Regions from separate parts of the Bradyrhizobium sp. AZCC 1721 genome, predicted to be linked through region 1. Evidence: riboswitches for the same ligand, from Rfam matches in the RefSeq annotation. Region 1 holds a riboswitch; the other holds the start of a gene.
What was found. A riboswitch is a leader RNA that binds a small molecule or an ion and turns the genes downstream of it on or off. The one in region 1 is predicted to bind cobalamin.
Positions count from the first base shown of each region.

Region 2: it holds a riboswitch for cobalamin, as region 1 does, so the genes downstream of both, metE (5-methyltetrahydropteroyltriglutamate--homocysteine S-methyltransferase) here and V1273_RS32570 (TonB-dependent receptor) in region 1, are expected to answer to the same signal.

Region 1 is NZ_JAZHSB010000001.1:6,812,999-6,828,009, reverse strand. It holds gene V1273_RS32610 (hypothetical protein) at 100-342, shown strand; gene V1273_RS32605 (hypothetical protein) at 373-663, opposite strand; gene V1273_RS32600 (hypothetical protein) at 670-909, opposite strand; gene V1273_RS32595 (methyltransferase) at 1,101-1,331, opposite strand; gene V1273_RS32590 (hypothetical protein) at 1,285-1,458, opposite strand; gene V1273_RS32585 (ABC transporter substrate-binding protein) at 1,553-1,975, opposite strand; partial or broken gene V1273_RS34155 (ABC transporter substrate-binding protein) at 2,008-2,520, opposite strand; gene pobA (4-hydroxybenzoate 3-monooxygenase) at 2,789-3,967, opposite strand; gene V1273_RS32575 (methyltransferase) at 3,991-4,977, opposite strand; gene V1273_RS32570 (TonB-dependent receptor) at 5,446-7,740, opposite strand; cobalamin riboswitch at 7,852-8,051, opposite strand; gene V1273_RS32565 (FecCD family ABC transporter permease) at 8,186-9,229, shown strand; gene V1273_RS32560 (ABC transporter ATP-binding protein) at 9,226-10,008, shown strand; gene V1273_RS32555 (ABC transporter substrate-binding protein) at 10,008-10,841, shown strand; gene V1273_RS32550 (MBL fold metallo-hydrolase) at 11,049-12,089, opposite strand; gene V1273_RS32545 (DsrE family protein) at 12,213-12,674, opposite strand; gene soxB (thiosulfohydrolase SoxB) at 12,671-14,419, opposite strand; gene V1273_RS32535 (hypothetical protein) at 14,446-14,763, opposite strand; gene soxA (sulfur oxidation c-type cytochrome SoxA) at 14,760-15,011, opposite strand, start outside.
Region 2 is NZ_JAZHSB010000001.1:6,365,986-6,380,996, forward strand. It holds gene V1273_RS30410 (ribonucleotide-diphosphate reductase subunit beta) at 21-1,151, opposite strand; gene V1273_RS30415 (ribonucleoside-diphosphate reductase subunit alpha) at 1,177-4,083, opposite strand; cobalamin riboswitch at 4,199-4,417, opposite strand; cobalamin riboswitch at 4,550-4,763, shown strand; gene metE (5-methyltetrahydropteroyltriglutamate--homocysteine S-methyltransferase) at 4,877-7,267, shown strand; gene V1273_RS30425 (hypothetical protein) at 7,312-7,512, shown strand; gene ftsH (ATP-dependent zinc metalloprotease FtsH) at 7,643-9,565, opposite strand; gene tilS (tRNA lysidine(34) synthetase TilS) at 9,835-10,866, opposite strand; gene ybgF (tol-pal system protein YbgF) at 10,917-12,062, opposite strand; gene V1273_RS30445 (alpha/beta fold hydrolase) at 12,244-13,119, shown strand; gene pal (peptidoglycan-associated lipoprotein Pal) at 13,175-13,666, opposite strand; gene V1273_RS30455 (N-acyl amino acid synthase FeeM domain-containing protein) at 13,969-14,709, opposite strand; gene V1273_RS30460 (putative bifunctional diguanylate cyclase/phosphodiesterase) at 14,861-15,011, opposite strand, start outside.

The sequences.
Region 1 (15,011 bases):
CTCAATCTAATCGCGCCCGGAAGATATCCTAGCGCCGGTCAAACGTTTCTTCCCGCCCTTTTTGCGGCTTCAGCTCGAAGGGCATCACATGGAGCCAGTATGAAGAAGCCCCGCATTGCGCTCGATGAACCGCAACAGCGCAAGATCCTCCGCGCCGACAAGGCTCCGACCGCCGGTTATTCGCTGGTCGTGGATGGCCACTTCAAGTCGCATCACGATACGGTGGAGGCGGCTGAGGAAGCGGGCATGGCGTTGAAGAACCGCTTCCAGATGCTTCAGGTGCAGGTTTACGATGCCGAAAACAAGACGCGATCGATGATCGATTGGCCGGGGCCGACGTAACGCCGAATCTTCGAGTTCGATCGGCCGATCTCAGGTTCGCCGTCCGCCGTTCTGTTGGCTCGCCAGCCACTCGGACAGGGCCACCGGCTTCTCATCGGCCCGCTTTGTGCTGCTGCGCGCCTTCTTTGCGGCCTTTGCGGCGGGCGCACGTTGCGGCTCGGCTGCTTCGCGCGCAAGCCGCAACGCCTTCAGCTTCGCCATATTGTCGAGCACGGCTTTCGCCGCTGCGTCGCGTTCGGCTTTGCCGGACTTGGCGTCCTGAACGGCCTTGGCCGCCTTGTCGAAGCGCGCCTGGGCGCGATCGCGATCCTCTTTCGTCATTTCAAGTCAGCCTCTTTTCGCAATCCTGGCTTTGGTCTTGCCCTTGACCTTCGATTCCGGCGGATTTGCACGGTCGGCCGCTTCCTTTGCCAGGCGCAGCGCGCGCAGCTTCTCGGTTCGCTGGCGGATCGCAATATCGGCAGCCGCGATCTCGGCCATCGCCTTGATGCCGTCGACTTCCTGGGCGCGCTTGCGGTTGAGCCTCATTTCTTTCAGCTCGGCGGCGCTCTTCGGCTCATCATTCATGTCATACCTCTGAAATCACGACTGATATCGTCGAGCGGTCTGTGGCCCATTTACCACGGATCGGCGCGCAGAGGATGTTATTTTCGGTCGAAAATGGCGCAGTTTCTGACAGAATCTGCCTTGATATGAAAGGTTGCGGGAACACGGCAGGTCGAGCCGGTCTTCGATGAGCGGCTCGATGAAGCTGAGCCTTACGGCTTGCGGCCGATCACGGCGCCGTTCGCGGCGGGTGCGTCGAACCAGACCGTCTCGATGTCCCAGAATCCGGCTTCCTCGAGCCACGCCGAGTATTCGGCCGGCGTGTAGTTCCGCCCTTCCGTCTCGATCAGCATGTTGAGGCTCATCAGCGCAGCCGGCGCCGGCCCGGTCTTTTCGTCATTGACGAGAAGCTCGCTGATGACGACTGCGCCGCCGCTCGGCAAAGCCTCGAAGGACCGGCGCAGCAGGGCGCGGTTCTTCCTCGTCCCAATCGTGCAGGAGATGCACGTCGTGATCCCCGGGAAGCTGTTCGAAGAAGTTGCCGCCGGCGGTCTCGATGCGGTCGGTCAAGCCGGCCTCGGTAACGGGGTGATTTCGGGATTCGGACAATCGGTTACGGCTGAAACGGACCGATACCCAACGCGGTCATCGCTGCGCAACGTGCTCAATGGGGGCGGCACGGATCGATCTTCAGCTCCTTGCACGGATCCTTGACGCGCTCGATGGTCCTGATCACCTTCTGATGCAGACGACCGTTCTGCATGATCACCTCCGAGAGATACTCGTTCATCACCACGTCACGCGTAACCGGATCGATTTCGATCGGCCCGCGTGAGCTGTCATGCGTCCAGCCCTTGAGCGCCGCAAGCGCCTCGCTTGGGTCGCTTTTCCCGTTCGTTGCAAGGATCGCGTGCACGATTGCCGCCATGCCGTCGTAGCCGCCGACGGCGAAGAAGTCCGGAACTGCGTCGGCACCGTATTCCTTCTTCCATGCCGCGACGAAGCGCTGGTTCTCCGCGTGGTCGAGATCGGCATTGTAGTGGTAGGCGGTGACAAGACCGGCCGCTGCCTCTCCCATCCTTTGCAACTTGCTGTCCTGGCTGATTTATAGCCGACCACCGCGGTCTTCGCCTGCAGTGTCTTAGCGGCGGCCTCGCCCATGGAGAATCCAGCGTGCCAATTGCTGAACGATACGCGGACATAATAGGGCGAGAGGTTCGGGATGTGCGATGCGCCTGCGTTCCGGATCACCGCGAGCTTCTTTCCTGCGTTGACCAGCGGCGCGCTGGCGATCGCGCTCGGCGAATCGTACGAGCCGGTGAGGATATCGACATTGTCCTGGGTCAGCAGCTCCTGCACCGCGACACGCGCATTGGCGCCGGCGAGATCTTTGGCGTCGCGTCTGATCAGCTTGATCGTGTATGGCTTGACCTTGTCGGGGTTGAGCTTGAGGTAGAGATCAAGACCTCGATCGATTTGCTGCGCGTTCTCCGCGCCCACGCCGGTATAAGGCAACTGAACGCCGACCTTCACCTCCTGCGCAGGTGCCCAGGTGCTGGAGAGGATCAAGGCGGTCGAGGCTGCGGCGATCCGTCCGGTCACCAGACTCCTAGATGCGGCCGGCAGTCGCATAAGACGGCTGTTCTTCTGCATGTGGTCAACAGGCTTCGTGTGCATCACTAGTGTGGCGGTTCAGAAGTCCGCACCATTCTCGCGGCGAGTTGGACATACGGACTTCTGAACCAAGCCACAGACTTCTGAACCAAGCCACAGACTTCTGAACCAAGCCACACTGGAATCAACGAGTTGCCAGTGTCCTTCGATTCCAGAGTTCGTGCGGGCCCCGCTGCCGATAAGGCGCTGCGAGCGATTGCGGCAGCGAAGCGTAGCGCTCGCGGCATCAGCTCTCAAATGGCAGGCCGACATACTGCTCGGCGAGCGATGCCTGCGCACGCTCCGACGCAAGAAGGTAATCGAACTGGTTCTCGCGCATGCGCCGGTCGAACGGCGCTTCATTAGGGAACTGGTGGATCAACGTGGTCAGCCACCACGACATGCGCTCGGCGCTCCACACCCGGCGCAGCGCCATATCGGAATAGCCGTCGAGATAGTGGGTGCGGCCGGCCTTCAAGGCCTCGGTCAACGCGCGCGAGAGGTAGAACACGTCGGAGACCGCGAGGTTGAGACCTTTCGCTCCTGTGGGAGGGACAATGTGCGCTGCGTCGCCCGCCAGAAACAGGCGACCATAGCGCATCGGCTCGGCGACAAAGCTCCGTAGCGGCGCGATCGATTTCTCGATCGAGGGACCGGTCACGATGCTGTCGGCCATGTCCTTCGGGCAGCGCGCCTTCAATTCCTCCCAGAAGCGGTCGTCCGGCCAGTCCTCGATGCGGGCGTCGAGATCGCACTGGATGTAGTAGCGGCTCAGCATCGGGCTGCGCTGCGAGGCGAGCGCGAAGCCGCGCGAATGATAGCAATAGCAGATCTCCGGATAGGGCGGCGTCTCCGACATGATGCCGAGCCAGCCGAACGGATAGCCGCGCTCGAACGTGCGCAGCACCGACGCCGGGATCGATTGCCGGCTCACGCCATGGTGGCCGTCGCAGCCAGCGACATAGTCGCAATCGATCCGGCGGGTCTGCCCGCCCTTTTCGTAGGTCACGTGCGGGCGGTCCGACGTCAGCTCGTGCAGCGCTACGTTTGCCGCGTCATCGATCACGACGCCGCCAGCGGCGTCGCGCGCGGCATAGAGATCCTCGGTGATCGCGGTCTGGCCATAGGACATCATCGGTCGGCCGGTGAACTTGCGGGTGTCGATGAGGAAGTGCGGCTTGCCTTCCCACGCGATGCCCGAGCCGTCATGGACACGTCCCTCCCGATCCATGCGCGCGCCGAGGCCGACCTCGCGCAAGAGTTCGATCGTTCCCGCTTCCAGCACCCCGGCGCGGATGCGCTCGAGCACATGGCCGCGGCTCTGCCGCTCCAGCACGATGCTGTCGACGCCGTTGCGGGCGAGCATGTGGGAGAGTAGTAGACCGGCGGGACCGCCGCCGATGATGGCAACCTGCGTTCGCGTCATCGCCGCATGAGGCCTCCCTTGAGTTACGGCTTACGGCCGATCACGGCGCCGTTTGCGGCGGGTGCGTCGAACCAGACCGTCTCGATGTCCCGGAATCCGGCTTCCTCGAGCCACGCCGAATATTCGGCCGGCGTGTAGTTCCGCCCTTCCGTCTCGATCAGCATGTTGAGGCTCATCAGCGCAGCCGGCGCCGGCCCGGTCTTTTCGTTATTGACGAGAAGCTCGCTGATGACGACTGCGCCGCCGCTCGGCAAAGCCTCGAAGGACCGGCGCAGCAGGGCGCGGTTCTTCGCCTCGTCCCAATCGTGCAGGATCATCGACAGGAGATGCACGTCGTGATCCCCGGGAAGCTGTTCGAAGAAGTTGCCGCCGGCGGTCTCGATGCGGTCGGTCAAGCCGGCCTCGGTAATCTTTCCCGCGGCGATCGCGGCCACATGCGGCAAGTCAAACACGGTCGCACGCAGCGCCCCATACTGTTTGCAAAGCTCGATGTCGTACGCGCCGGATCCACCGCCGATGTCCAGAAGGCGGCGGAAATGACTGAGATCCACGGCTTCGCCGAGCTTGCGCGCGGTCATCGTGGAGAGCGAATGCATCGCCTCCCAGAAGAGTGCCAGCATCGTCGGATCCTCGCCGTCGAACATCGAGGATTGCACTGCCGGGTCCCACGTGGTTGGCCGGTTCGTGCGCAGCGCCTCTGTAAGCCTCCCCCAGCCCGCGTAGAGCCGCTTGTCAGCCATCTGCACGAAGCCACCGAAGTAATACGGTTTCCCGCGCACGAGATAGGCTTCGCTTAACGGCGTATTGCGATAACGGCCGTCCGTTTTCTCCAAAAGCCCGAGTGCAGCGCAGCCGGTCAACAGCATCTCGGCCGGACGTGGATGCAGACCGAGGGCTTCCGCCAGCCCGGCAACCGTGATGCTGGCGCCGCCCGCAAGGCGGCTGAAGAGGTCCAACTCGTGCGCAGCGGCCAGAGTCTTGAAGGCCCAGAAACCGGTCGAAAGCGCCATCAGCGGGACGGCGGAAGGAAGCTCCAGCTTGGGGGCAAGAGTTTTTGTTCGAGGCATTTCGGCCTCCCATGTTCCAGACTAAGGACCGTGGCTTGCATGACCGTGTTGGCGAACATTGCCATCCTAGTATCGTAAGAAATTACAAGACTGGTAGAAGTGCCAATTCATGGATTCTCGGCCAGTCCAATTCTCGTTTGGCGTCGCTGCGCCTTCAGCGGAGCGACGGAAGAAAGCTCGGGCGCGGCGGCAATCGGCTGGACGTTTGCATGCTTGGCCGGAGGCGCTGTCCGCGAAAGCTCCACGCGAATATTCTCACGGGGACAGCGGCAGCAGGCAATTAGTTATGTAAAGCGACCTGCCCCTTTGACCCTTAACGGTCAGGGGCCGGATGGCCGTCGCAACATAACTTCGTGCTCGACATAGTTCGGCTTATGTCGAGTTCGACATAAGCCGAACCGGCTGTATCGGTCAGAACGTCGCGCCAGCCTTCACCATGAAGGTGCGGCCGGGCAGCGGATAGGCCGAGAAACGGCCGGGCGTGAACGAGCTCGCAATGGCGTAGTCGTAATAGAGCGCGTTGAACAGGTTGTTCACGCCCACCGACCAGAAGAAACGATCGTAGGCGCCGCTCAGTTTCAAATCGACGGTGGCGTCTGCCGGAATGCGGCGCTGGGTGTTGGCCTGGTCGTTGTCCATGAAGCGTTCGCTCCAGGCGCGCACCGTGGCGTCGAACACCAGATAGTTCTGCCAGATGTTCCAGGTCACGCCGCCGCTCGCGGTGTAGCGCGACACCAGCGGCACGTCGTTCCCCGCAAACGCACCCTCGCGGAAGACAGCGCGCGTATAGGCGACGCCACCCCGCAGCAGCACGCTGTCGCTGACGCGCAGCGAAGCGCTGGTCTCGGAGCCGTAGCGGCGGGTGGGATCGAGGTTCAAGTTGTGGAACAGCACGGGATTGAAATGGATCTCGTTCTCGAGGTCCATGTTGTAGATGCTCGATTGCATCTGGAAGGCACCGCTCTTGATGCGGAAGCCGCCCTCGATGTCGTGCGAGGTCTGGGTCTTCAGATTGAAGTCGCCGGGCAGCGGGGTGAAGAAGGGGTCGAATGCCGGACCCGAGGCGACGCGCTCGTCCACGGTCGGGGTGCGGAACGCGCGTGCGGCGCGGCCGAACACCGAGAATACGCCATTGAAGCGATGCTCGAGGCCAGCATGCAGCGCATATTGCGTTTCGTTGCTGTCCAACGGGAAGGCCTGAGCGCTGCAGTTAAAGAACATGGCGCAACCGGGCGCGTTGGGGTCGTACCGATCCCGGGCACTCAGGCTGGTATTTTGAATCCTGGCGCCGTAGGAGAAATCCGTCGTCGGCAGCAGACCGACGGTCTGCTGCCAATAGCCCGCCACCGACTGTTGCGACAGATCGTAGATGTGGGTGGGCGGAAGGCCTTTGAACGCCCCGCGTTCCTGGTTGAACGTCGCATCGTAATAATCGATGCCGGTCAGGATCTGTGAGGGCATCCCGAGTATCGAGTTCTTGACACTCAGTCGCGGCGTGATCGACCAGGTCTGCAGTGCCGCATCGTTATAGGTCGAGGAGAAGCTCGGCAGCGGCGAAGCAAACGGTACCGCACCGAAGAAACCGCTTTGCGTATCCTTCTTCCGCACGCCGCCGTCGACGATGAGTTCGGCGCCGTTCCACAGCGTTTTTGTGAAACCGGCGGTGGCGCTGGCGCCCTGCTGATTGCCGTAATCGAACGGCGTGGCGGCGCCCCGGCGGTTCGTGACCAGTTCGTTGAGACCGATCGAGGGATCGACGAAGCGGCCGCCGGGGAATCCGAGCTTTTGGTCGTCACCGGTCACCGTGAGAAAGGCCTTGAGGTCGGGCGTGGAGTAATTGAGATTGCCGACCCCGTTGCGCTGGTCGAGCGCATTGTTTTCCCGATAGCCGTCGGACTTGATTGCGTTGCCATAGAACGATGTCGACCACGGTCCGTAATTGGTCGTGGCCGAGAGATTCGCAAGTCGTTGATTGAACGAGCCGACGCCGGCCTCGCTTCGAATGGCGACTGGTGGGCCGCCGACGCCGTTCTTCAGGACGATATTGATGACACCGCCGACCGCGTTGTCGCCATACAGTACCGCGCCACTGTTGCCGCGGGTGATTTCAATCCGCTCGATCGAATCGCGCGGAATGGTCGAAAAATCGACGCCGGCCATGTCGATGTCGTTGAGCCTTCGGCCGTTGATGAGCACCAGGGTATTTGAGGTCGCGAAAGCGCCGAAACCGCGGAGGTCGACGCTGGTCTTGGCGCCGTTGACGCCGCCAAACAGGCTAGTCAGTTGCACGCCCGGCGTTTGCGCGATGATTTCCTGCAACGTTTGTGCGGGCGAATGCGCGATCTCTTCGGCGGTAATAACGGTCGACGCCGTGCCGACGATGCCGGAGAACTGCCGTCCGCCGCCTGCGCCCGCGCCTTGCGGGGCGCTTTGCGATGCGACGTTCGAGCCGGTCCCCGCCGCAGGTCGCGTGCCGGTCAACGGCGCAGCCGCGGGCACGATGCGGCGCGAGGTCGATCCTTCATCGTAGGTCGGTTTGGCGCGGGTCCGGTTCGCGTCAGTGGGCGAGGTTACCTCGATCGGTGGCAGTTGCTCGGGCGCCGTTTGCTGCGCCTGTGCGCCGGAAATGCCAAGCGAGATGGGTATCAGGAAGCTGCTGGTGAGCCAAAAGCGGCGGCGCCGCGTGGCTGTGTTGGTGAAAGACATGACTTGGACCTCGGTGACGTCAGTGGCACGTCACAGCGAACCAAGTCTCACCATGTGCTTTCAGCAACTCAGGTGAAGCTAATGTCTGTACTCCCCGACCGACATCTTCGCGTGTGACCACGGCTGACGGCAGGTCTCCTGGCTCGCGGGTCGTTACCCCATCGTCGCCTTCCCAGGACCGAGATGCCCAGTGGCTTATGACGAAGGATTCGCCGCTTACAGTTGCGGGGGCAGCCGCGGAATTGGGGGATTTCCCCGCACCGCATTCCCTTTTGATCCCCAAAACGGGAACCGTCGGGAACTATGGTAGAAGTTTGTCAAAGTCCGAGTCAATGCGCCCCGGGGCGTCCGGCGATCCTCACTGGACGAGTGCGCTATTTTTGCCGCATGAGCACGCCTGCCCGCCACCTGTACCGGGGCGGGTAAACCTGCTTTAGGACGATCGATGAGTGTTGAGGCCGTAACCGTGACCAATGAGGAAGCCGCGCGCCGGCGGATCGGCACGACGGCAGCGCTTGCTGCCCTCGTGGTGCTCTTGATGCTGATCTCGCTCGGTATCGGTCCGGTGCGGCTGTCGCCGCTTGCGGTGGCGGAAGCGCTGTTCGGCGGCGGCAGCGAGGTGGCGCAGGTGATCGTGCGGGAAATCCGCCTGCCGCGGACGCTGCTGGCGCTGGCGATCGGCGCCATTCTCGGGCTGTCGGGCGCGTCGCTGCAGGGCTTGCTCCGCAATCCGCTGGCCTCGCCCTCGCTGTTCGGCGCGCCGCAATCGGCCGCGTTCGGCGCCGTGCTGGTGATTGCGCTCGGGCTCGCCGACGTGCGCTCCTATGCGCTCCCGGTCGCGGCGATCGTCGCAGCATTCGCGTCGGTGTTCGTGCTGCTCTCGATTGCCGGCCGCAACGCCGGGCTGCTGATCCTCATTCTGTCGGGACTGGCGATTTCGAGCTTTGCAGGCGCTGCCACCGCGCTGGTGATGAACCTCTCCAGCAATCCCTTCTTGGTGCTGGAGATCGCATTCTGGCTGCTCGGCTCGCTGGAGGATCGTAGCTTTCAGCATGTAATGCTGGCATTTCCCTTCATCATTGCCGGCGCCCTGATGCTGTTCAGCCAGCGCCATGCCTTTCGGGCGCTGAGCCTGGGCGAGGAAACCGCGCAGAGCCTTGGCGTCGATGTGGGGCGTCTGCGGCTGTTCGTGATTTCGGGCGTCGCGCTCGGCGTCGGCGGCGCGGTCGCCGTCACCGGCACCATCGGTTTCATCGGCCTGGTTGCGCCGCATCTGATGCGGCCCCTGATCGGCCATGACCCCGGGCGTCTGCTGGTCCCGAGCGCACTCGCCGGCTCGGCGCTGCTGCTGGCGGCGGACATCGCGGTGCGCATCATTCCCTCGACGTCGGACATCAAGGTCGGCGTGCTGACCTCGATCATCGGCGTACCGTTCTTCCTCTATCTGATCATGCGCGAACGCCGCGCGCTCGGTGGAGGCGTCGCATGAGCGAGGCGGCGCTACTGACCGCAACGGGGATCGGCGTGCGGCTTGCCGGCCGCGTCGTGCTGAGGGACGTTTCGCTGGCGCTGTCGGCGGGACACCTGGTGGCGCTGGTCGGCCCGAACGGCGCCGGCAAGACGACGCTGCTGCGGGCGCTGGCCGGGCTAATCCCCTCCGAAGGCGAGATCGCGGTCGGCGGCGATGCGCTGGCCTCGCTGCCGCTCCGCGAGCGCGCCAAACGCTTCGGTTATCTGCCGCAGGGGCATCTCGTGCATTGGCCGCTGCCGGCGCGCGATATCGTGGCGCTCGGCCGCTACCCGCATGGCGCAACCGATCCGGCGCGGCTGTCGCCGAAGGACGCCGAGGCCGTGCTGCGCGCGATGCAGGCGGTCGACGTGATGGAGTTCAGCGATCGCCGCGTCACCGAGCTGTCCGGCGGCGAGCGCAGCCGCGTCGCGCTGGCGCGTGCGCTGGCGGTGGAGGCGCCGATCATCCTGGCCGACGAGCCGACCGCCTCGCTCGACCCGCGGCACCAGATCGACGTCATGAAGAATTTGCGCGCGACCGCGGACAAGGGCGTGCTGGTCATCGTCGTGACGCACGATCTCGGGCTTGCAGCCCGGTTTGCCGACCATGTGCTGGTGCTGAAGGAAGGCAACCTGGTGTCGTGGGGCACGCCGAGCGAGGGGCTATCGGAGCAGGTGATGGCGGATGTGTTTCGGATCAGCGCCTACCGCGCGGATTATCAGCACGAGGCGGTCATCGTGCCCTGGGCGGATATCTGATGCGACGGCTCGGCCTTCTTGTCGCGATCGCCACGTTGGCGATGTCAGGCGGCGCAGTATTCGCGGCCGGCCCTCCGCGTATGGTGTCGATGAATGTCTGCAGCGATCAGTTGCTGCTGACGCTGGCCGACCCCGAGCAGATTTTGGGTCTCAGCCGCTTCGCGCGCGACGGCTGGCAATCGCAGGCGGGCGACATCAGCCGCTATCCGGTACTGTCAGGCGCGGCCGAGGACGTGCTGCTGCTCAAGCCGGACCTGGTCATTGCCAGCGCATTTGACAAGCGCTCGACGCGGGAGCTGTTGAAGGCGAAGGGTCTTCATCTTGCCGAGCTCGCCGTGCCGCGAAACCTCGACGAAGCCCGCGCGCAGATCCGCGAGATCGGCGACATGACCGGGCACCCCGATCGCGCGGCCGCCGAAATCGCGCGGCTCGACGCCGCGCTGGCGCGCGCCCGCCGTGCCGCCGCCGAGCGGCATTATCGCGTGCTGCCGCTGTCGCGGCGCGGCTGGGTGGCGGGCAGCGACAGCTTTCTCGGTTCGCTGCTGAGCGAAGTCGGGCTGCGCAGCGCCGCCGGCGATCTCGGCCTTACCTTCGGCGGATTTGCCTCGCTGGAGGCGATCGTTTCCCTGAGGCCCGACTTCGTCGTGGTTTCGAACGCCGGCGATTATGCGCGAGACGACGGCCAGGCGTTTCTGGTCCATCCGGCGCTGGAGCGCTTCTACCCGCCGGAGCGGCGCATCGTGATTCCGGAGCGGCTGACCGAATGCGGCGGCGTCATGTTGGCCGATGCGCTCGATGCGCTGACGGCGGAGTTGAAGCGGGTGGGGCGGTGATGTCCGGGTAAAACTGGGGCCGTCGTCCCTGCGAACGCAGGGACCCATAACCACCAGCCTACATTGTTGAAGCGCAGCCGTCGCCCCTTGTGCCCTTTGCGCGGGCCGCGGTGTATGGGCCCCTGCGTTCGCAGGGGTGACACGTTGAGAGGTTCTCGCCTCTATCCCGTTGTCCCTGCGTTCGCAGGGACGACGACACCATAAAGACTACTCGTGCACCACCGGCCCACCTATCTTCTTCCACGCGTCCAGCCCGCCTTCGATATGCGCGGTGTTGGCGAGCCCCGCGTTCTTTGCCGCGGCCACCGCCATCGCCGAGCGTTCGCCGAAGGCGCAGAAGAACACGACCCGGCGGCCGGTGGCGGCGGCGACTTCGCGCAGCATGCCGCCGGGCTTGAGGCTCTCGGCGATGCCGGGGTAGGGCGCATGCAGCGCGCCCGAGATCGTGCCATGCTTGGCGCGCTCGCTGGTCTCGCGCAAATCCACCAGCAGGATATCGGGCCGGCCAAGGCTCGCAATCGCGTCGCGTGCACAGAGCGCGAGTCCCTGCTTGGCAAGCTCCTCCTGGTGCAGGCCGACATGCATGTTGGCGGGCACCGCGACGTCCATCATCTTGGGGTTCGGCAGCTTCAGGTTCGCCATCAGCTCAATGTATTCGTCGACGCTGCGTACCTGCAGCCGTGGATTATAGCGGCGCTCCTCGCCGATGGTGGAAACCGTGTCGCCCTTGTAGTCATGGGCGGGGAATACCAGCGTCTCGTCCGGCAGTTTCAGAAGCCGGTTGAAGATCGATTCATATTGCGCCCGGGAAGAGCCGTTCTGGAAGTCGGTGCGGCCGGTGCCGCGGATCAATAGCGTGTCGCCAGTGAAGACGCGGTCGCCCATCAAATAGCTGTAAGAATCGTCGGTGTGGCCGGGCGTGTACATGACATCCAGGCACAACCCCTCGATCGTCACCTTATCGCCCTCGGACACCCGCATCGACACCACGTCGGCCTTGCTCTGCTCGCCCATGATGGTGATGCACTGGGTGCGGTCGCGCAATTCGCCGAGGCCGGTGACGTGGTCGGCGTGCAGATGGGTGTCGACCGCCTTCACCAGCCGCAGATCGAGCTCGCGCAGAAGCTGGCAGTAGCGATCGGCCTTTTCCAGCACGGGGTCGAGGATCAACGCCTCGCCGCCGGCGCGGCTCGCCAGCAGATAACTGTAGGTGCCGGACACGCTGTCGAAGAGTTGACGAAAGATCATGGCTACACGTCCGCGTTAACTCAGGTTGGATCAGGGCCGGACGTAGCTCCAGCCCGCTCCTGCAATTCCATCCACTTTACCACGCCTGAGGGCGCGATGAAATTACGGCTCGCTCGCAGGCGGTCACGGCCGTACCAGCGTGTACCCGTTCTCCGTCAGAAACAGAATCTGCGCGACCCCGACCTGCACCGGCGTTGCCGCGGCGATGAATTCCGGCCGTTTGCCGGCCTCGCGTTCGAGCGTATCGACGGTGTTGAGGCAGACGTCGAAACGCGCGCCTTGCGCGACCAGGCTCTCGACCATCTTGCGGTTGGGATTTTCCGGGCGCAGCAGGTCGATGCCGGGGCCGAACGCGACGACCTCGATCGCCACCTTGTCGGGATCGTAATGCTTCATCAGGTTGCTGGCGACGCTGAGCACGAGGCCCTGCTTGCGCGGATCGTTGTCGGAGAGCTGCAGCACGATTTTGTGCTCCGCGAACGGCTTGTCCTGCAGTGGTGCCTGCTGGGCACGGGCCTCGGGCGCGGCGGTTGCGATCAGAAGCGCCGCGGCTATCGCGCGAAGGATGGTCGAAAAGCCCGTCATGCCTGTCCCGCAATGCCCGGATTGCCTTCTACGCCTTTCAGCGTTACGCCCGGCGGCGAGCGGTTGGGCGGTTTGCCCGACCTCAGATACCTTGCGACCACATCCCAGACCGGCGCGCCGGTCTGTTCGTTGACCGAGGCCCAGCCCGCCACTCTGTAATGCTTGTCGGCTTCCAGCGTGCGGCCGTTGTCGAGCTTGAGTTCGGAAATCCGCTTGCCCACGGTTTCAGTCGGTGTGCAGGTGTAGGCGAGCCCGCCGACGCGGACCATGTCGCCGCCCTGCTGGTAATAGGGGTCGGTGTTGAAGAGATTGTCGCAGATGTCTTCCAGCACGTCCTTGATCTGGCCGCCGGTCATGGTCTGGACATAGGTCTCCGGATAGGTGACGGCGGTCTGCGCCATCACGTCCTCCATCGTCAGCGGCTGGCCGGCCAGCGCCGTGGTACCCCAGCGAAAACCCGGCGACAGCGCGATCTCCGCGTTCAATTCGCCGAGCAGCGCATCGCAGATCAGTTGATCCATGCTGCCGCTGAAATTGCCGCGGCGATAGAGCAGTCGGTCGGCTGCTGCGATCTTCTCGTTGAGCGTGGCCGCATAGGGCTCGCGAGTCTTGTCGATCAGCGCCTGCATCGCCGGATCGGGCTTCAGCAATTCGGAAAACACCGGCAGCAGCCGGTAGCGCACATCCTTGATTTTGCCCTTGCCGATGTCGAGGTCGAGCACCGCCAGAAACTTGCCGTTCGAGCCGGCATTGGTGACGAGCGTGGTGCCGCCTGCGTTGGTGACGGCAATCGGCTGCGGCACGGCGTCATGGGTATGACCGCCGAGAATGACGTCGATGCCGGTGACGCGGCTGGCGAGCTTGAGATCGACATCCATGCCGTTGTGCGAGAGCAGAATGACGGCGTCGACCTTGTCGGTGTTACGATGCGTATCGACAAGTTTCTGCAGCTCCTCGTCGCGGATGCCGAACTTCCAGTCCGGCGTAAAGCGCTTCGGATGGGCGATCGGCACGTAGGGGAACGCCTGTCCGATTACGGCAACGCGATGGCCACCGATTTCCTTGATGACGGACGGCTTGAACACGCGCCCCGATGCCGGGTCGAACGCCTTGGCGTCATTGAAGGCGGCTTCTTCAGTGAGATAGACGTTCTGCGCCAGGAATTCGCCCTTGAAGCGTTCGAGGTTGGCGCGCAGCGCCTTCTCGCCATAGGTGAATTCCCAATGGCCGGTCATCGCCTCGATGCCGAGCAGGTTGGCGGCCTCCACCATGTCGACGCCACGCATGGTATTAGCGAGGCCGGTGCCCTGCCAGAGATCGCCGCCGTCGAGCAGCAGCGAGCGGCCGGAGCCGGCTTCGCTCCGCATGCGATCAGTCAACGTCTTCAGATGCGCGAAGCCGCCGAGCTTGCCGAACCGGCCGGCGGCCTTCTCGAACTCGATGCAGGTGAAAGCATAGGCATCGGCACTGTCCGGGCGGATGCCGAAGCGATCGAGAAAGGCGCGTCCGACCAGATGCGGCGGGTTGCCCTGCATCGGTCCAACGCCGAGATTGACGCTCGGCTCGCGGAAGAACACCGGCCGAAGCTGCGCGTGCGTATCCGTGATGTGCAGGATACGTGCATTGCCGAACCGCTCGAGGTCGTAAACGCCTGCGTTGTCGGCGCCGCGCGCCAGCCGTGGCAGGCTGCCGGACAGGGTGGCAGCGCCCGCTAGCGTCAGAAAATCGCGGCGGCGGATGGTCATGCGGGTCTTCGCGCGTCGTAACGGTGTCAGCGTATTTCCAGATCCTTCCAGCGGGTCTTCTCGCTGGTGGCCTGGAAGATCGAAGCTTTGGCCAGCGCCTCCGCTTCCTTGGCCGACGCGGTGGCCTTATCGAAATCACCCGCATCCGCCGCCTTCTTCGCCGCCGCCAGCGTGTTCGCCGTGGTGGTCCATTGGTTGCGTAGCTTGCCGGCCTCCTTGTTGGCGGCTTCAGCCGCGGCGTAGGCTGCCTTGAATTCGTCCTCGGAGCCCAAGGTGAGCGCGGGCACAGCACCCGCGGCAAACAGCGCTAGAACTAATGCGGATTTCTGCATCAAGTTCCTCATGGCCGCGCTCCCGGACCTGAAATCGGCAGTCCGTTGCTGACATAGGACAGGTAATATTCGACGTTGCGATATTCGTCGTCCTGCGGGCTGAGCGGCACTGCGCGGATCTGGCTGTTGCAGGTGGTGAAGCGCCGGCTGGTAGTGCCCATGCCGCTCCATTCCGAGCGGTAGATCGGCATCGCATTGACGATGCCAAGCGCGGGCGCCAGGATTTCGGCGCGGATGCGCTCGCCCGGGCTCTGCACATG
Region 2 (15,011 bases), 450 kb from region 1:
TTGGGAGAGTATGGCTTCCCCTACTCCCAGCTCAGCGCACCGCCGTTCTGGTACTCGATCACCCGCGTCTCGAAGAAATTCTTCTCCTTCTTCAGGTCCATCGCTTCCGACATCCAGGGAAACGGATTCTCGGTCTCGTCGAACACCCGCTGCAGCCCGAGTTGCGCGCAGCGGCGATTGGCGACGAAGTGCATGTAGCTCTCGCACAGCGCCGCATTCAGCCCGAGAAACCCGCGCGGCATGGTGTCTCGCCCGTAGGCCGCTTCCAGTTCGGCCGCCTCGCGCACCATGGCGCGGACTTCGTCCTGGAACGCCTTGGTCCATAGATGCGGGTTTTCGATCTTGATCTGGTTGATGACATCGATGCCGAAATTCAGGTGAATGGACTCATCGCGCAGGATGTACTGGTACTGCTCGGCGATGCCGACCATCTTGTTGCGGCGGCCGAGCGAGAGAATCTGCGCGAAGCCCGTATAGAACCACATGCCTTCGAATATGACGTAGAAGGCGACGAGATCGCGCAGGAACGCCTGGTCGGCTTGCGGCGTGCCGGTCCTGAAATCCGGATCGTCGAGATGCTGCGTGTGCTTCAGTGCCCACGCCGCTTTGTCGGTAATCGACGGCACCTCGCGATACATGTTGAACAGCTCGCCCTCGTCCAACCCCAAGCTTTCGACGATGTATTGGAAGGTGTGGGTGTGCACCGCCTCCTCGAACGACTGCCGCAGCAGATATTGCCGGCACTCCGGATTGGTCAGATGGCGGTAGATCGCCAGCACGATATTGTTGGCGACCAGGCTTTCGGAAGCGGCGAAGAAGCCGAGGTTACGCTTGATGGCGCGGCGCTCGTCTTCCGTCAGCCCGTCGCGCGATTTCCACAGCGCGATGTCGGCCTGCATGGAAACTTCTGTAGGCATCCAGTGATTGTTGCAGCCGGCGAGATATTTCTCCCAGGCCCATTTGTACTTCAGCGGCAGCAATTGATTGACGTCGGCGCGGCAGTTGATCATCCGCTTGTCGTCGACAGATACGCGTCCGCCGCGACGATCTATCATGCCGAGGCCGGTTTGTTCGGCCTGGGTAACGGATTGCACCACGACGGGCGGCGGCGTCTGACGCGGGGATGCGGATGGTTCGGACCAGTCGAGCATTGTGATTTCCTCTTGTTCTTGCTGCTTACTGGCAGGCTTCGCATTCGGGATTATCGATCGAGCACGCCACCGCACCGGTCAAATCCGGCGCGGTGGCGGCCGGCGCGACGATGATCGGGGCTGGAGCCATCATCGCCGCGGACGCGACGCTGTTGAGCTTGCCGTCGGTCCCCCGGAGCGTGGACTTTTCGACATGCGTCGCGCTGCGCGAGCGCAGGTAATAGGTCGTCTTCAACCCGCGCGCCCACGCCAGCCGATAGAGCGCATCGAGCTTCTTGCCGCTAGGGTTGGCGATATAGAGGTTGAGCGACTGCGACTGGTCGATCCATTTCTGCCGGCGCGATGCTGCCTCGATCAGCCAGGCGCTGTCGATCTCGAACGCGGTGGCATAGAGCGCCTTGAGGTCGTCGGGAATGCGATCGATGGCCCCTAAGCTGCCGTCGAAATATTTGAGGTCGTTGACCATCACCTCGTCCCACAACCCGCGCGCCTTGAGGTCGCGGACCAGAAATTCGTTCACCACGGTGAAGTCGCCGGACATATTCGACTTGACGTAGAGATTCTGGTAGGCGGGCTCGATCGACTGCGCGACGCCGCAGATATTGGAAATCGTCGCGGTCGGCGCGATCGCCATCACGTTCGAATTCCGCATGCCGGTCGCCTTGACGCGCTCGCGCAAGCGATCCCAGTCGAGTGTCATCCCGCGGTTCATCGCGAGACTGCCGCGGGCTTCCGCCAATAGTTCGATCGAATCGATCGGCAAGATGCCCCGGCTCCACAGCGAGCCATCGAACGACGGATACCGCCCGCGCTCGGCCGCCAGATCGACGGAGGCCGAAATGGCGTAATAAGAAATCATCTCCATGCTGGTATCGGCGAACGTTACCGCCGCATCTGAAGCCATCGCAATCCGCATCGCCTGCAGCGCGTCCTGGAATCCCATCAGCCCGAGACCGACCGGGCGGTGCCGCAGGTTCGAACGGCGCGCTTCGGGGATGGTGTAGAAATTGATGTCGATGACGTTGTCGAGCATCCGCATTGCCGTCGTCACGCTGCGTTGCAGCCGCGCCTCGTCCAGCCGGCCTTCCCGCACGTGATTGAGCAGATTGATCGAGCCGAGATTGCAGACGGCGGTCTCGTCATCGGAGGTGTTAAGCGTGATCTCGGTGCAGAGGTTCGAGGAATGAATCACGCCGGCATGGCGCTGCGGCGAGCGCAGATTGCAGGGATCCTTGAACGTGATCCACGGATGCCCGGTCTCGAACAGCATGGTCAGCATCCTGCGCCAGAGATCGGTGGCGCGGATCTGCTTGAACACGCGGATCTCACCCCGCGCCGCCTTTGCTTCGTAAGCTGCGTAACGTTCGGCGAATGCGTTGCCGTAGAGGTCATGCAGGTCGGGCGTCTCGTCCGGCGAGAACAGAGTCCATTCGCCGTCGGCCTCGATGCGCTGCATGAACAGGTCGGGCACCCAGTTCGCGGTGTTCATGTCATGGGTGCGGCGGCGATCGTCGCCGGTGTTCTTGCGCAGGTCCAAGAATTCCTCGATGTCGATGTGCCAGGTTTCGAGATAGGCGCAGACCGCGCCTTTGCGCTTGCCGCCCTGGTTGACGGCGATCGCGGTGTCATTGGCTACCTTTAGAAACGGCACCACGCCCTGGCTTTCGCCATTGGTGCCCTTGATGTGCGCGCCCAGCCCACGCACGCGGGTCCAGTCGTTGCCGAGCCCGCCGGAATATTTTGCGAGCAGCGCATTGTCCTTGACCGACTTGAAGATGCCGTCGAGATCGTCGGCGATGGTGGTGAGGAAGCAGGACGACAATTGCGGCCGCAGCGTGCCGGAATTGAACAGCGTCGGAGTCGAGGCCATGATGTCGAACGACGATAAGAGATCGTAGAACTCGATCGCGCGCGCCTCGCGGTCGATCTCACGGATCGCCAGCCCCATCGCGACGCGCATGAAGAACGCCTGCGGCAGCTCGATGCGATTGCCGTGCACATGCAGAAAGTAGCGGTCGTACAGCGTCTGCAGACCCAGAAACTGGAACGCCAGGTCGCGTTCCGGCTTCAGCGCGACTGCAAGCTTTTTCAGGTCGAAGCGCGCCAGATCGGGATCGAGCAGTTCGGCCTTGATGCCTGCCTTGATATAGGCTGGAAAGTACTCGCCGTAGCGCTCGGCCATCTCGGCCTGCGACGCGCTGGTCGGCGCATCATGCACGAAAGACAGCACCTCGGTGCGCAGCTTGTCGAGCAAGAGCCGCGCGCTGACATAGGCGTAGTTCGGCTCCTGCTCCACCAGCGTGCGCGCGGCCATCACCGCCGCCAGCGCCAGTTCGTCCTCGCTGATGCCGTCATAGAGATTGCGCTGCGTCTCGGCGAGCACCGCCGTGGCGCCGACTCCCTCGAGACCGGCGCAGGCTTCTTCGATGATCAGCGTCAGCCGCGCGATATCGAGCGGGACCTGCGCGCCGCTGGCCAGCGTGACACGTAACGAGGGCTTCCCCGATGGCTGGGCGGCCTTGGCCACGTCCTGTCCGGCGCGCTGGCGCGTGCGTTCCTCGCGATAGAGCACATAAGCGCGCGCGACCTTGTGGTGCTCGCTGCGCATCAGGGCGAGTTCGACCTGGTCCTGCACGTCCTCGATATGGAAGGTGCGGCCCTCGCTCATCCGGCGCGACAGCGCGCCGACGACGTCCGAGGTCAGTTGCTCGACGATTTCATGCACCCGGCGGGAGGCCGCCGCGCCATGTCCCTCGACCGCCAGAAACGCCTTGGTCATCGCGACCGAAATCTTGCTCGCGTCGAATTTCGAAACCGTGCCGTTGCGGCGAATCACCTGCATCGGCGGCTGCGATTCCGAGGCGGCAAGCGATTCGGGGCGCAGTCGGATGAATGGAGCGACGTTGGCTTCGCGATCGGGAGAGAGTGACATCAAGAGACCCCGTGATGGTGTTGGGGCCGGATGTCGGAGAAGACGCTGCTTCAAATGCTCGGCGAGAAACGCCGGCATGAGTCCGCAAGCGCCGCCGGGACACCCCGCCCGTGGACGTTTTTTCGGTGTCGCGGCAGGTCTCCTGGCTCGCAGGTCGCCGTCGTTCCCGTGTCTTCCCAATGCGATGCCGCATCAGTGACGTAAGATTCGGAACAACTCACTGCTTACAGTTGCGGGGGCAGCGCCGGATTTTCGCGGCAAATACGCGATACACCGGCTTCCCTCTTAGCCACCATGTGTTGGGTCATGGCGGACCGTGACGGCTATATCTGGTGCGATTTGAACGAACGTGTCAATGGGGGAGCGGGCGATGTGCAAGAATTTCGGCGACGGAACCCCGCGGCTGTGAACAACGATGACAACGCGCCGGTGAATGTCGCCGAGTTGACGCGCCTGCCGCGTTGCCGATAAGTGGACCCGTCGTGGTTCTTCGGGAGACGTTCTTCCGAAGCTAAGAGGGAAGCCGGTGCGGCCGAAAAGCCAAAGCCGGAGCTGCCCCCGCAACTGTAAGCGGCGAGCCGCTGTCCAACAAAGTCACTGAGACCTCGCAAGGTTTCGGGAAGGCCGGACAGCAGCACTGACCCGCGAGCCAGGAGACCTGCCTCGACAACATACACGTCCTCGGGCGGGGTGTCCCGGTGGTGCGGTTGCGATTTTCCGCGCGCGCTCTGCCGTTCGCGAAAATCCAGACGTGTCACTTCGGCCTTTGCCCCCAACTTTTGGGGTTAAGCCAATGTCTACTTCCAATGCTACTTCTTCCAAAGCTACGTCTACTTCCACCATCTCCACTTCTTCGCTTCCCGTTGCCTCCCTCGGCGCGCCGCGCATCGGTCCGCGCCGCGAGCTGAAATTCGCTTTGGAAAGTTTCTGGTCGGGCGCAACCGACGAGAAGGCGCTGATCGAAACCGGCGTCGGGCTTCGCGCCGCCAACTGGGCGCGCCAGAAAAAACTCGGCGTTAGCGTGATCCCGTCGAACGATTTCTCGTTCTACGACCACGTGCTCGACACATCAGTGATGGTCGGCGCAATCCCGGAGATCTATCGCTGGAACGGCGGGCCGGTCCCGCTTGCGACTTACTTCGCGATGGCCCGCGGCGCGCAAGGCAAGCCGCATGAGGCGAGTTGCGGGCATGCCGGTCACGGACATGACGATGCGCACGGCGTGCCGGCGCTCGAGATGACAAAATGGTTCGATACCAACTACCACTACATGGTGCCCGAACTGACGAAGGATCAGAAATTCATCCTCGCCTCGCGCAAGCCGATCGAGGAGTACGAGGAAGCCAAGGCGCTGGGCTATCAAACCCGCCCCGTGCTGGTCGGCCCCGTCACGTTTCTCAAACTCGCCAAGAGCAAGGATGCCGGCTTCAATCCGCTGTCCCTGCTTGATCGCTTGCTGCCGGTTTACATCGAGGTGCTGCGCGAACTTGCCTACCGGGGCGCGGAATGGGTGCAGATCGACGAGCCGTGTCTCGTGCTCGATCTCGATATCGTCGCCCAGCAGGCGTTGCATCATGCCTATGCGGAGATCGCGAGCGGCGTGCCGCAGCTCAAGATCATGCTGACGACCTATTTCGGCGCACTCGGCGCCAACCGCGACACCGCGCTATCCCTGCCCGTCGCCGGCCTGCATCTCGACCTCGTGCGCGCGCCGGAGCAGATCAACGACCTCGCCGGAGTTCCTGATAACCGCGTGCTGTCGCTCGGAATCATCGATGGCCGTAACATCTGGCGCGCGGATTTGAGCCGGCTTCTCGACCGGCTCGAGCCCGCAATCGCCAAACTCGGCAAGCATCGTGTGCAGATCGCCCCCTCCTGCTCGCTGCTGCACGTCCCGATCGATCTGGCGCTGGAGACCGGGCTCGATCCCGAAATCAAGAGCTGGCTCGCGTTTTCGGTGCAGAAGCTCGAGGAACTGGCCACGCTCGGAACGGCACTCGCCGATGGCCGCAGAACAGTCGAAGCCAACCTGAACGCATCGGACCAGGCGGCGACCTCCCGCAAGGCCTCGCCGCGCATTCACGATGCGAAGGTCGCGGCACGCGTTGCCGGCATCAATGAACCGATGCGCTTCCGCTCCAGCATCTTCGCTGAACGCGCCACCGTTCAGCGCGAGCGCTTCAATCTGCCGGCGTTCCCGACCACCACCATCGGCTCGTTCCCGCAAACCGCCGACGTCAGGAATGCTCGCTCCGCTCACGCCAGGGGCGCCCTCACGGACGAAGCCTATAAGCTCTATCTGCAGAATCAGACCGCCCGCACCGTGCGCTGGCAGGAAAATATCGGGCTCGACGTTCTCGTGCATGGCGAGTTCGAGCGCAACGACATGGTGCAGTATTTCGGCGAACAGCTCGCAGGCTTTGCCTTCACTACGCACGGCTGGGTGCAATCCTACGGATCGCGCTACGTTCGCCCGCCTGTGCTATTCGGCGACGTCTCGCGCCCAAAGCCGATGACGGTCGAGTGGTGGCAATATGCCCAGTCGCTGACGAAAAAGCCGATGAAGGCGATGCTCACGGGGCCCGTCACCATTCTGAACTGGTCGTTTGTCCGCGACGACATTCCGCGCAGCGAAGCCTGCCGGCAGATCGCGCTCGCGATCCGCGACGAGGTCGCCGATCTCGAAGCCGCCGGCGCTGGCATGATCCAGATCGACGAGGCCGCGCTGCGGGAGGGCCTGCCGCTGCGCAAGTCCGAATGGAAGGTTTATCTCGACTGGGCCGTCGACGCCTTCCGCCTCTGTTCGTCCGGCGTGCGCGACGAGACGCAGATCCACACCCACATGTGCTACTCGGAGTTCAACGACATTATCGGCGCGATCGGCGCGATGGACGCCGACGTGATCTCGATCGAGACCTCGCGCTCGAAGATGGAGCTGCTCGATGCATTCAGGGATTACCGCTATCCGAACGAAATCGGCCCCGGCGTCTACGACATCCATTCGCCGCGCGTCCCCGAGATCGGCGAGATGACCGGCCTGCTGAAGCTGGCGCGAGAGCGGCTCCTGGATACCCAGATCTGGATCAATCCGGATTGCGGATTGAAGACCCGCAAATGGGAGGAGGTCCGACCCGCGCTCGCCAACATGGTCGCCGCGGCACGCGAATTGCGGGCGATGGCGTAACCTGCCCGCCCCGTCTCTCATCAAGGCAAATCAAGGAGGACGTCATGCGCTTCTGGATCGAATGCACGCGATTTGAGACGGGGCAATCTACCCACATCAACATTGCCCTCGTCGGCAGCATGTGGCGCGACGGCGAGCGCACGGTGCTCGCCTTTGTCGGCGGCGATGGGCAAAAGGTCGAAGTGGTCGAGACGCCGGAACACATTCTGGCCGTACACCTCGGGGCGCCGGCCGCGGCGCCATGAAGGTTCGAAGTCAATCCCGGTCTGCACCAGATGCTATTGGCCCGCGTCTATTCGCGACAAAGGGGCCGATCACAAGCACAAAAAACGCGGCGTCACCGCCGCGTTTTCGTCGTTCAGAACTGACCGCCGCTTACGCCTGGGGCTGCGGCTCCAGACCCGGGTCCGGATCGGGACGCGGGCGCGGCTTGCCGGCCGGGGGTACGGCAGAAGCGCGCGGCGTGCTCGGCTCCAAGACCGATTCGCGGTTGGGCTTCTTGCCCTTCAACAGATCGATGATCTCGTCGCCGCTCAGCGTCTCGAATTCGAGCAGGCCCTTGGCCAGTGTCTCGAGATCCTCGCGCTTCTCGGTGAGGATCTTGGTGGCCTCGTTGTAGCCTTCCTCGACCAGCCGCTTGATCTCCTTGTCGATCTTCTGGACGGTCGCTTCCGAGGCGTTCTGCGTGCGCGACACCGACATGCCCAAAAACACCTCGTCCTGGTTTTCGCCGTAGGACACGGTGCCGAGCTCTTCCGACAGGCCCCAGCGCGTCACCATCATGCGCGCCAGCCGCGTCGCCTGCTCGATGTCGGAGGCCGCGCCCGAGGTGACCTTCTCGCGGCCGAAGATCAGTTCTTCCGCGACGCGGCCGCCCATCATGATGGCGAGGCGCGAGGTCATCTGCTCGAGCGACATCGACAGCTTGTCGCGCTCGGGAAGCTGCATCACCATACCCAGCGCGCGGCCGCGCGGGATGATCGTCGCCTTGTGGATCGGATCGGTCGCGACGACGTTCAGGCCGACGATGGCGTGGCCGCCCTCGTGATAGGCCGTCAAGAGCTTCTCTTCCTCGGTCATGACGAGCGACTTGCGCTCGGCACCCATCATCACCTTGTCCTTGGCCTCTTCGAACTCGGCCTGCGTCACCATACGCTTGTTGCGGCGGGCAGCCGTCAGCGCCGCCTCGTTGACGAGGTTCATCAGGTCGGCGCCGGAGAAGCCCGGGGTGCCGCGCGCGATGGTCTTGAGGTTGATATCGGGTGCCAGCGGCACCTTGCGAACGTGAACTTTCAGGATCTGCTCGCGGCCAACGACGTCCGGGTTCGGCACCACCACCTGGCGGTCGAAACGGCCGGGACGCAGCAGCGCGGGATCCAGCACGTCAGGCCGGTTGGTCGCGGCGATCAGGATCACGCCTTCATTGGCTTCAAAACCGTCCATCTCGACCAGCAACTGGTTGAGCGTCTGTTCGCGCTCGTCATTGCCGCCGCCGAGGCCCGCGCCGCGATGACGGCCGACCGCGTCGATTTCATCGATGAAGATGATGCAGGGTGCATTCTTCTTGGCCTGCTCGAACATGTCACGGACACGAGAGGCGCCGACGCCGACGAACATTTCGACGAAGTCAGAACCGGAAATGGTGAAGAACGGCACGTTGGCTTCGCCCGCGACCGCCCGCGCGATGAGCGTCTTGCCGGTGCCGGGAGGACCGACCAGCAGCACGCCGCGCGGAATCCGTCCGCCGAGGCGCTGGAATTTTCCGGGGTCGCGCAGGAATTCGACGATCTCCTGCAGGTCCTGCTTGGCTTCGTCGACACCCGCGACATCTTCGAAAGTGACGCGGCCATGGGCCTCCGTCAGCATCTTGGCGCGCGACTTGCCAAAGCCCATCGCCTTGCCGGCGCCGCCCTGCATCTGGCGGGACAGGAAGATCCAGACGCCGATCAGCGCGATAAAGGGCAGCCACGAAACGAGCAGCGACACGAACCAGGGCACGTTGTCGCCGGGCGGCTTGGCGGTGATCGAGACCTTGCCGTCATAGAGACGCTTCACCAGCGTCGGATCATTCGGTGCATAGGTCTGGAACGAGGAGCCGTTGGTAAAGGTGCCGTGGATTTCCGGCCCCTGGATCACGACGTCGCGGACGCGGTTCTGATCGACCTCGCTCAACAACTGCGAAAACGTGATGTCCTGCGAGGAGGTACGCTGACCCGGATTCTGGAAAAGCGTGAACAATGCCAACAGCAGCAAGACAATGATGACCCAGAGGGCGAAGTTGCGCAGATTGGCGTTCATTGATCTTCCTTCGTGGTCGCGCGGATCGCGGCCCTATGTCCTTGGTAGTAACCCTAGAATATTCCTTGGGTAGTGAGGCGAGAATCCCCGGTCCACTGCACCCAATCTAGGTGGCGCCCGGGTCAATGCCAAGGGAACCACACGGGACTATTTAACGCATCTTAACGCGATTCCCGGTCAAAAAATGGCGCAAAACGCCAGTGTTTTTCCGGGGTGGTTAAGGCTCTCCGTCCCGACATTGCGGATATATTGGGAGATAGGAACGCTTCTCACGCCCGGCTACCCCGCGGCGGCGCTGCATCGACATAAATTCGGCCTCCGGTAAGGCTGATCGCGGCCCCGGCAAGCGTCTGTTTCAGTCTTGATTGCTTTTGGCCGTTCGCAATGGCGTTGTCCAGCACTGCCAGCAGCGCCTCGACCTTGCCGAGTTCCGCAGGTCCTTCGTGACCGGCCCGGTCAATCGCGCGCTTGAGCAGCCGAAGCCGGATTTCCTCGGGCAGACCGGCAAACGCCTGGGCATCGAACCCGAAGCGCGTGGCATCATCGCGATCTCTCACCGCGAGATAGCGCTCGGCGCCGTCGGCCAGCACTTCAATCGCGGCATTCGCCCGCGCCAGCCTTGATGCCAGCCGCGCCAGATTTCGGCTGTCACCGCCCTCCTCTGCCAAAGCCGGCATCAATGCACGCAGCCGCGGCCGCGTGAAACTCACGTCGCGATTGGTGGGATCATCGGCAAAGGCGATCTTTGCCTTGTCCAACGTCGCAACGAGCCGGGACTTCGGGATGTCCAGCAACGGCCGCGCCAGCCACACGCCCTCTCGCTCGCTCTCGCGCGCCATCGCCGCGAGACCGGCGATGCCGCTGCCGCGCAGCATCCGCATCAGCAGTGTCTCGGCCTGGTCGTCGCGGGTATGCGCGGTCAGGATGTGCGTCGCGCCGCTCGCCCGCGCAGCTTTCGCCAGCAGGCGATAGCGCGCCTCCCGCGCTGCGGCCGGCAAGCCGGTCTTCGGCTTGGCGCCGGTCCAGCGCAGCGTGCGATGGGGCAGATCGAGCGAGCGGGCGAGACGCTTGACCTCGCGCGCCTCGCGGGCGGCCTCCGGCCGCAAGCCATGATCGACAGTGACGGCGATCAACCGCGGCCCGCGCGACAGCGCACGGCGCCAGCGAGCGGCAAGCCACATCAGGGCAAGGGAATCGGGCCCGCCGGACACCGCCAGCACGAGCGCGGGCGCGGCCTTCCAGTGCGCGAACAGCTCTTTCGCTTGCTGTACCGAGATCGGCGCGTGGTCGTCATCAGGCATGGCATCGCCAGTCTATTCGAGACCGATGGCGGCCTCGACCGGCTTATGCTTTAGCACTTAACCCGCTTTTGCTCACGATCGACGGCGGCTTTGACGCCGGCAGATGCGCGCGGATATTTCCGCGTCACCTCGCCGAGAGCTGCGCAGGCGGCTTCCTTTTCCTTCAGCGCCGCCAGCGACTGCCCGAGCCGCAAGAGCGCGTCCGGCGCCTTGCCTGATTTGTCGAACTTGGTGGTCACGCCGAGGAACGCTTCGGCGGCGTCGCGATATTGCTGGCGCTGGAAATAGCTTTCGCCGAGCCAGTATTGCGCATCCCCAATCAGCGGATCGCTCGGATATTTCTGCGCAAAGTTCTTCATGGTCTCTTCGGCCAGCGCATAATCCTTGCGCTGCATGTAGCCGATGCCGAGATCGAACTCGTCCTTCGACGTGGCCGAGGGCGGCAACGGGGTCAGCGCGGCGCTGGCGCCGGGCCCCGGGCCGCGCGGCGGCGGTGCGGCTGCAGCGGGCGGCGGCAAGGCACCACCGGGATCGCGCGGACCGCCCAGATTAAGCGGCTCACCGGGTCCGCGTCCGCCGGGCGCGCCGACCGAAGCTTCATTCGAGATTGGCAATTGGCCGCCGCCGAGTGCACGCGGCGCACCGGGAGCGTTGGGATTCTGGCTGGGGTCGAACGCGTCGCCGCGGCGGCGGCCGCCGACCGCCGGGGCTGCCGGCTCCTGCACGATGGGCGCCGGCGAGGCGATCTGCGGTTGCCGGTCATAGCCGGGCTGGGCCTGCGGATAGCCCTGCGGCTGGCGAGCCCCCTGCTGCGGATAGGCTTGTTGGGGATAGCCCTGTTGCTGCGGCGGGCCGGGTTGAATTGGAGGCGGTGCGGCAGCCACGCTGGGCTGCGCCGCCGGAGGCTGGCCGCCCGGTGCCGGCGGCGCGGCGCCGAGCTGACGCAGCCGCTCTTCGAGCTGGCGGTTGCGGTACTGCAGTTCCTCGTTCTGGCCGGTCAGTTGCCGGAGCTGGTTTTCCAGCCGCTGGATCCGCATCTCCAGATCGGCGTCGTCGGACTGCGCCTGGACTTGCGGGGAGCCTTGCGGAGAACGCTCCCACGGGAACGTGATCTGTGCGGCCGAGGGCTGCACAGACAAAGCCAGCATCGCGGCAATCGCCGCGGCGCCGGCAGCATTGAGGAATCTGAGTGACATTTTGCCCTGACGACGAAAATCACGTGTCAAACGAAAGCAGAACACATTGAGAGAGGGAGTACGCCAGAATTGTGACTGGCGTTTCCGAATCGGTTCGCTGCAGCCCGGTATGGTTTAGTATCCCCTTCAAGACAAGCCGCCCGACGCGGCCGACCGTTCACAAATCGAGGGAGACCCGCCGATGCACGTGTCCGTGAACGGGGTGCGGCTGTTCTTTGATGTCGAGGGCGCGAAATTCGTCCCCGACGGCCCGGTGATGCGGGAAAAGCCGACCGTCCTCCTGCTCCATGGCGGCCCCGGCTTCGACCATTCGATTTACAAGCCTGCCTACTCCGCCTTGGCCGATATCGCCCAGATCGTCTATCTCGACCATCGCGGCAACGGCCGCAGCGAGGACGGTCCTCGAGAGGCCTGGAAGCTAGTGCAATGGGGCGACGACGTGCGCGGGTTCTGCGACGCGCTCGGCATCATCGACCCGATCGTGCTCGGCGCATCCTTCGGCGGGATGGTCGCGCTGGCCTATGCCACGCGTCATCCCGACCACCCGTCAAAGCTGGTGCTGATCAGCACCGAAGCCGCTGGAGACACCTATCTTGACCGGCGCGTGGCGCTATTCGAGCGCTTCGGCGGGCCCGAAGTGGGCGCGCTCGCGCGCAGCAGGTTCCTGGACGTCGACAGCCCGAGAGATCAAGCCGCGGTCGACGCTTGGCGAAAACTCGCCTTCCCCATCTATACGCGGACGCCGCGCGACCCGAACCTCGGAAGCCGTACGATCGTAAAGGCGGCGGTGGGGCTGCACTTTTCCGCAAAACCGGGCGGTGAGAGCCACACCTTCAACATGTTCCCCGACCTCCATCGCATTCAATGCCCGACCCTTGTGATGGGTGGCGAGGACGACCCGATGCATCCGATCGAAAGCCAGGCGGATATCGCGGCTGCCCTGCCGGCCCATCTGGTGCAGTTCGAACGGTTTGCGAACTGCGGCCATGCCGTGGTGCCGGATGCTCCTGAACGGGCGATGGCGGTGATCCGGGACTTCATCGCCCGCCCAAAATAAAACCGGCGCCCGAAGGCGCCGGTTCTGAATTTCTATTTCTGCGACGGCCGAATGCTTATGCGCCGGCGTTCAGCACCGTGACGGCGCGGCGGTTCTGCGACCAGCAGGAGATGTCGTTACAGACCGCCACCGGGCGCTCCTTGCCGTAGGAGATCGTGCGCATGCGGTTCGGGTCGATGCCGCGCGAGGCGAGATAGCTGCGCACCGATTGGGCGCGGCGTGCGCCGAGCGCGATGTTGTACTCGCGGGTGCCGCGCTCGTCGGCATGGCCTTCGATGGTGAAGGAGTAGCGGTTGTAGGTCTGCAGCCACTGCGCCTGCTTCTCCAGCGTGGCGATCGCCTGCGGGCTCAGATCGGTCTGGTCGCTCTCGAAGAAGACGCGGTCGCCGACATTAACCACGAAGTCCTGCTGGCTACCCGGGGTTGCCGCGCTGGCCATCGCGCCATCGGCGCCGACGTTGTTCTTGGCGCAGGCGCCCATCGACAGCGCCACAGCGACCACAGCCGCCAGCTTCCATCCCTGGAGGATACGCATCTGGTATTTCATTCCGGAGCCTCCAACGCTCACGTTTTTCGACTGTTGTCTGGTCTACAGGTCGATGGTTAAGCAAACATTCCGTCAACCTTGATGGAACCTTGCCAGACCCGATCAAATGCCGACAAACCGTGAAAAGCGACTGCGATAGTTAATGGTTTGTAAATGTGGCGCGAGGGTGAAGGCAAGTGCGCAGGGGCCGAAATCACCGGATTTGCGGCGTTTGGGCCACGGTGACCCAGGAATGACAAGCCGCGGAATTCGGATAGGTCCCTATGGGGCCGGATGGTCTGGTCCGTCGTTGTTCGGCCGGTTCAGGAAATCGGAACGATCGAGGCCTGCTCGAAAGATCTGACGACCCCGCGCGGCGTGGAATGGCGCTCACCGGCGCGCTGGAACAGCATCCGCCGCTCGACGGACGTCGAACGCATGATGGGAAAACGGGTCATGACCTTTTCCCGCACGGCCCGGTAATCGGACGCCATCAATGCCACCTTGGGCAAGAAGCCCGGAAACGAACGCGGTTCGGCAATGACCTCGGACATGAAGACCCGGCGATAGAACGCCTGGTGCTCGGCACGAACGAGCGCGAGCCCGGTATCGGCGTTGAAATGCTCGCATGCCATATAGGCCAGGCGCACCGTCAGGTAGGGAAGGTCAGGGAACCGCCTCGCTTTTTCGGGGAGCGCAGCAAGACGAAGCGGATCGATGAAAACTTCACCTTGATCGAGGCGCGGGTGAAGAACATCCCCGAACAAGTCGGCTGAACCGGAAATCCGACATTCTGACGTCACGACGTTGAGGCGGATAGAACTGCAGAGTTCTCCGTCAACATAGATTCCGAAAATCCAGGCGTTGAGCGCATCGTCGTAGTGATCGCTGACGCGCTGAGACTCTGACGGTGCGGTTACGCCGCCATGCAGATAGGCTTTGTACCGCATCAAATAGATGCAATCTTTTTCCTCGGGAGTTTCCATGAGTCGGTAATCGACTCGATCAGACAACCCTGACTCCGGCCCAAAGAGCGAAGTGCGCGGTTCGGCTCCGGCCTTCATCTGTACTCCTAACCTTCCACAACAACTTCCACGAGTGCGAAAGATTAACGGCTCCTTAACAAAATTGCAAAGGCTTAGACACGTTAGGGTTAACCTTGCAGCCCGCAAAAACCCGGAGTAGCCGTCGAGAGCACGAACATATTGGGACTGATTACGCTGACGCGATCGATCGCGAAGAAACAGCGATGAGCTGGTCGTCAGGCATGCGGCGACCGTGCGACGCATTGAGCAACTGCCGGACGCGGACGGCCGGGACCGGCGGGCTGAACAGGTAGCCCTGCGCTTCGGTTACCGCCCCGTCG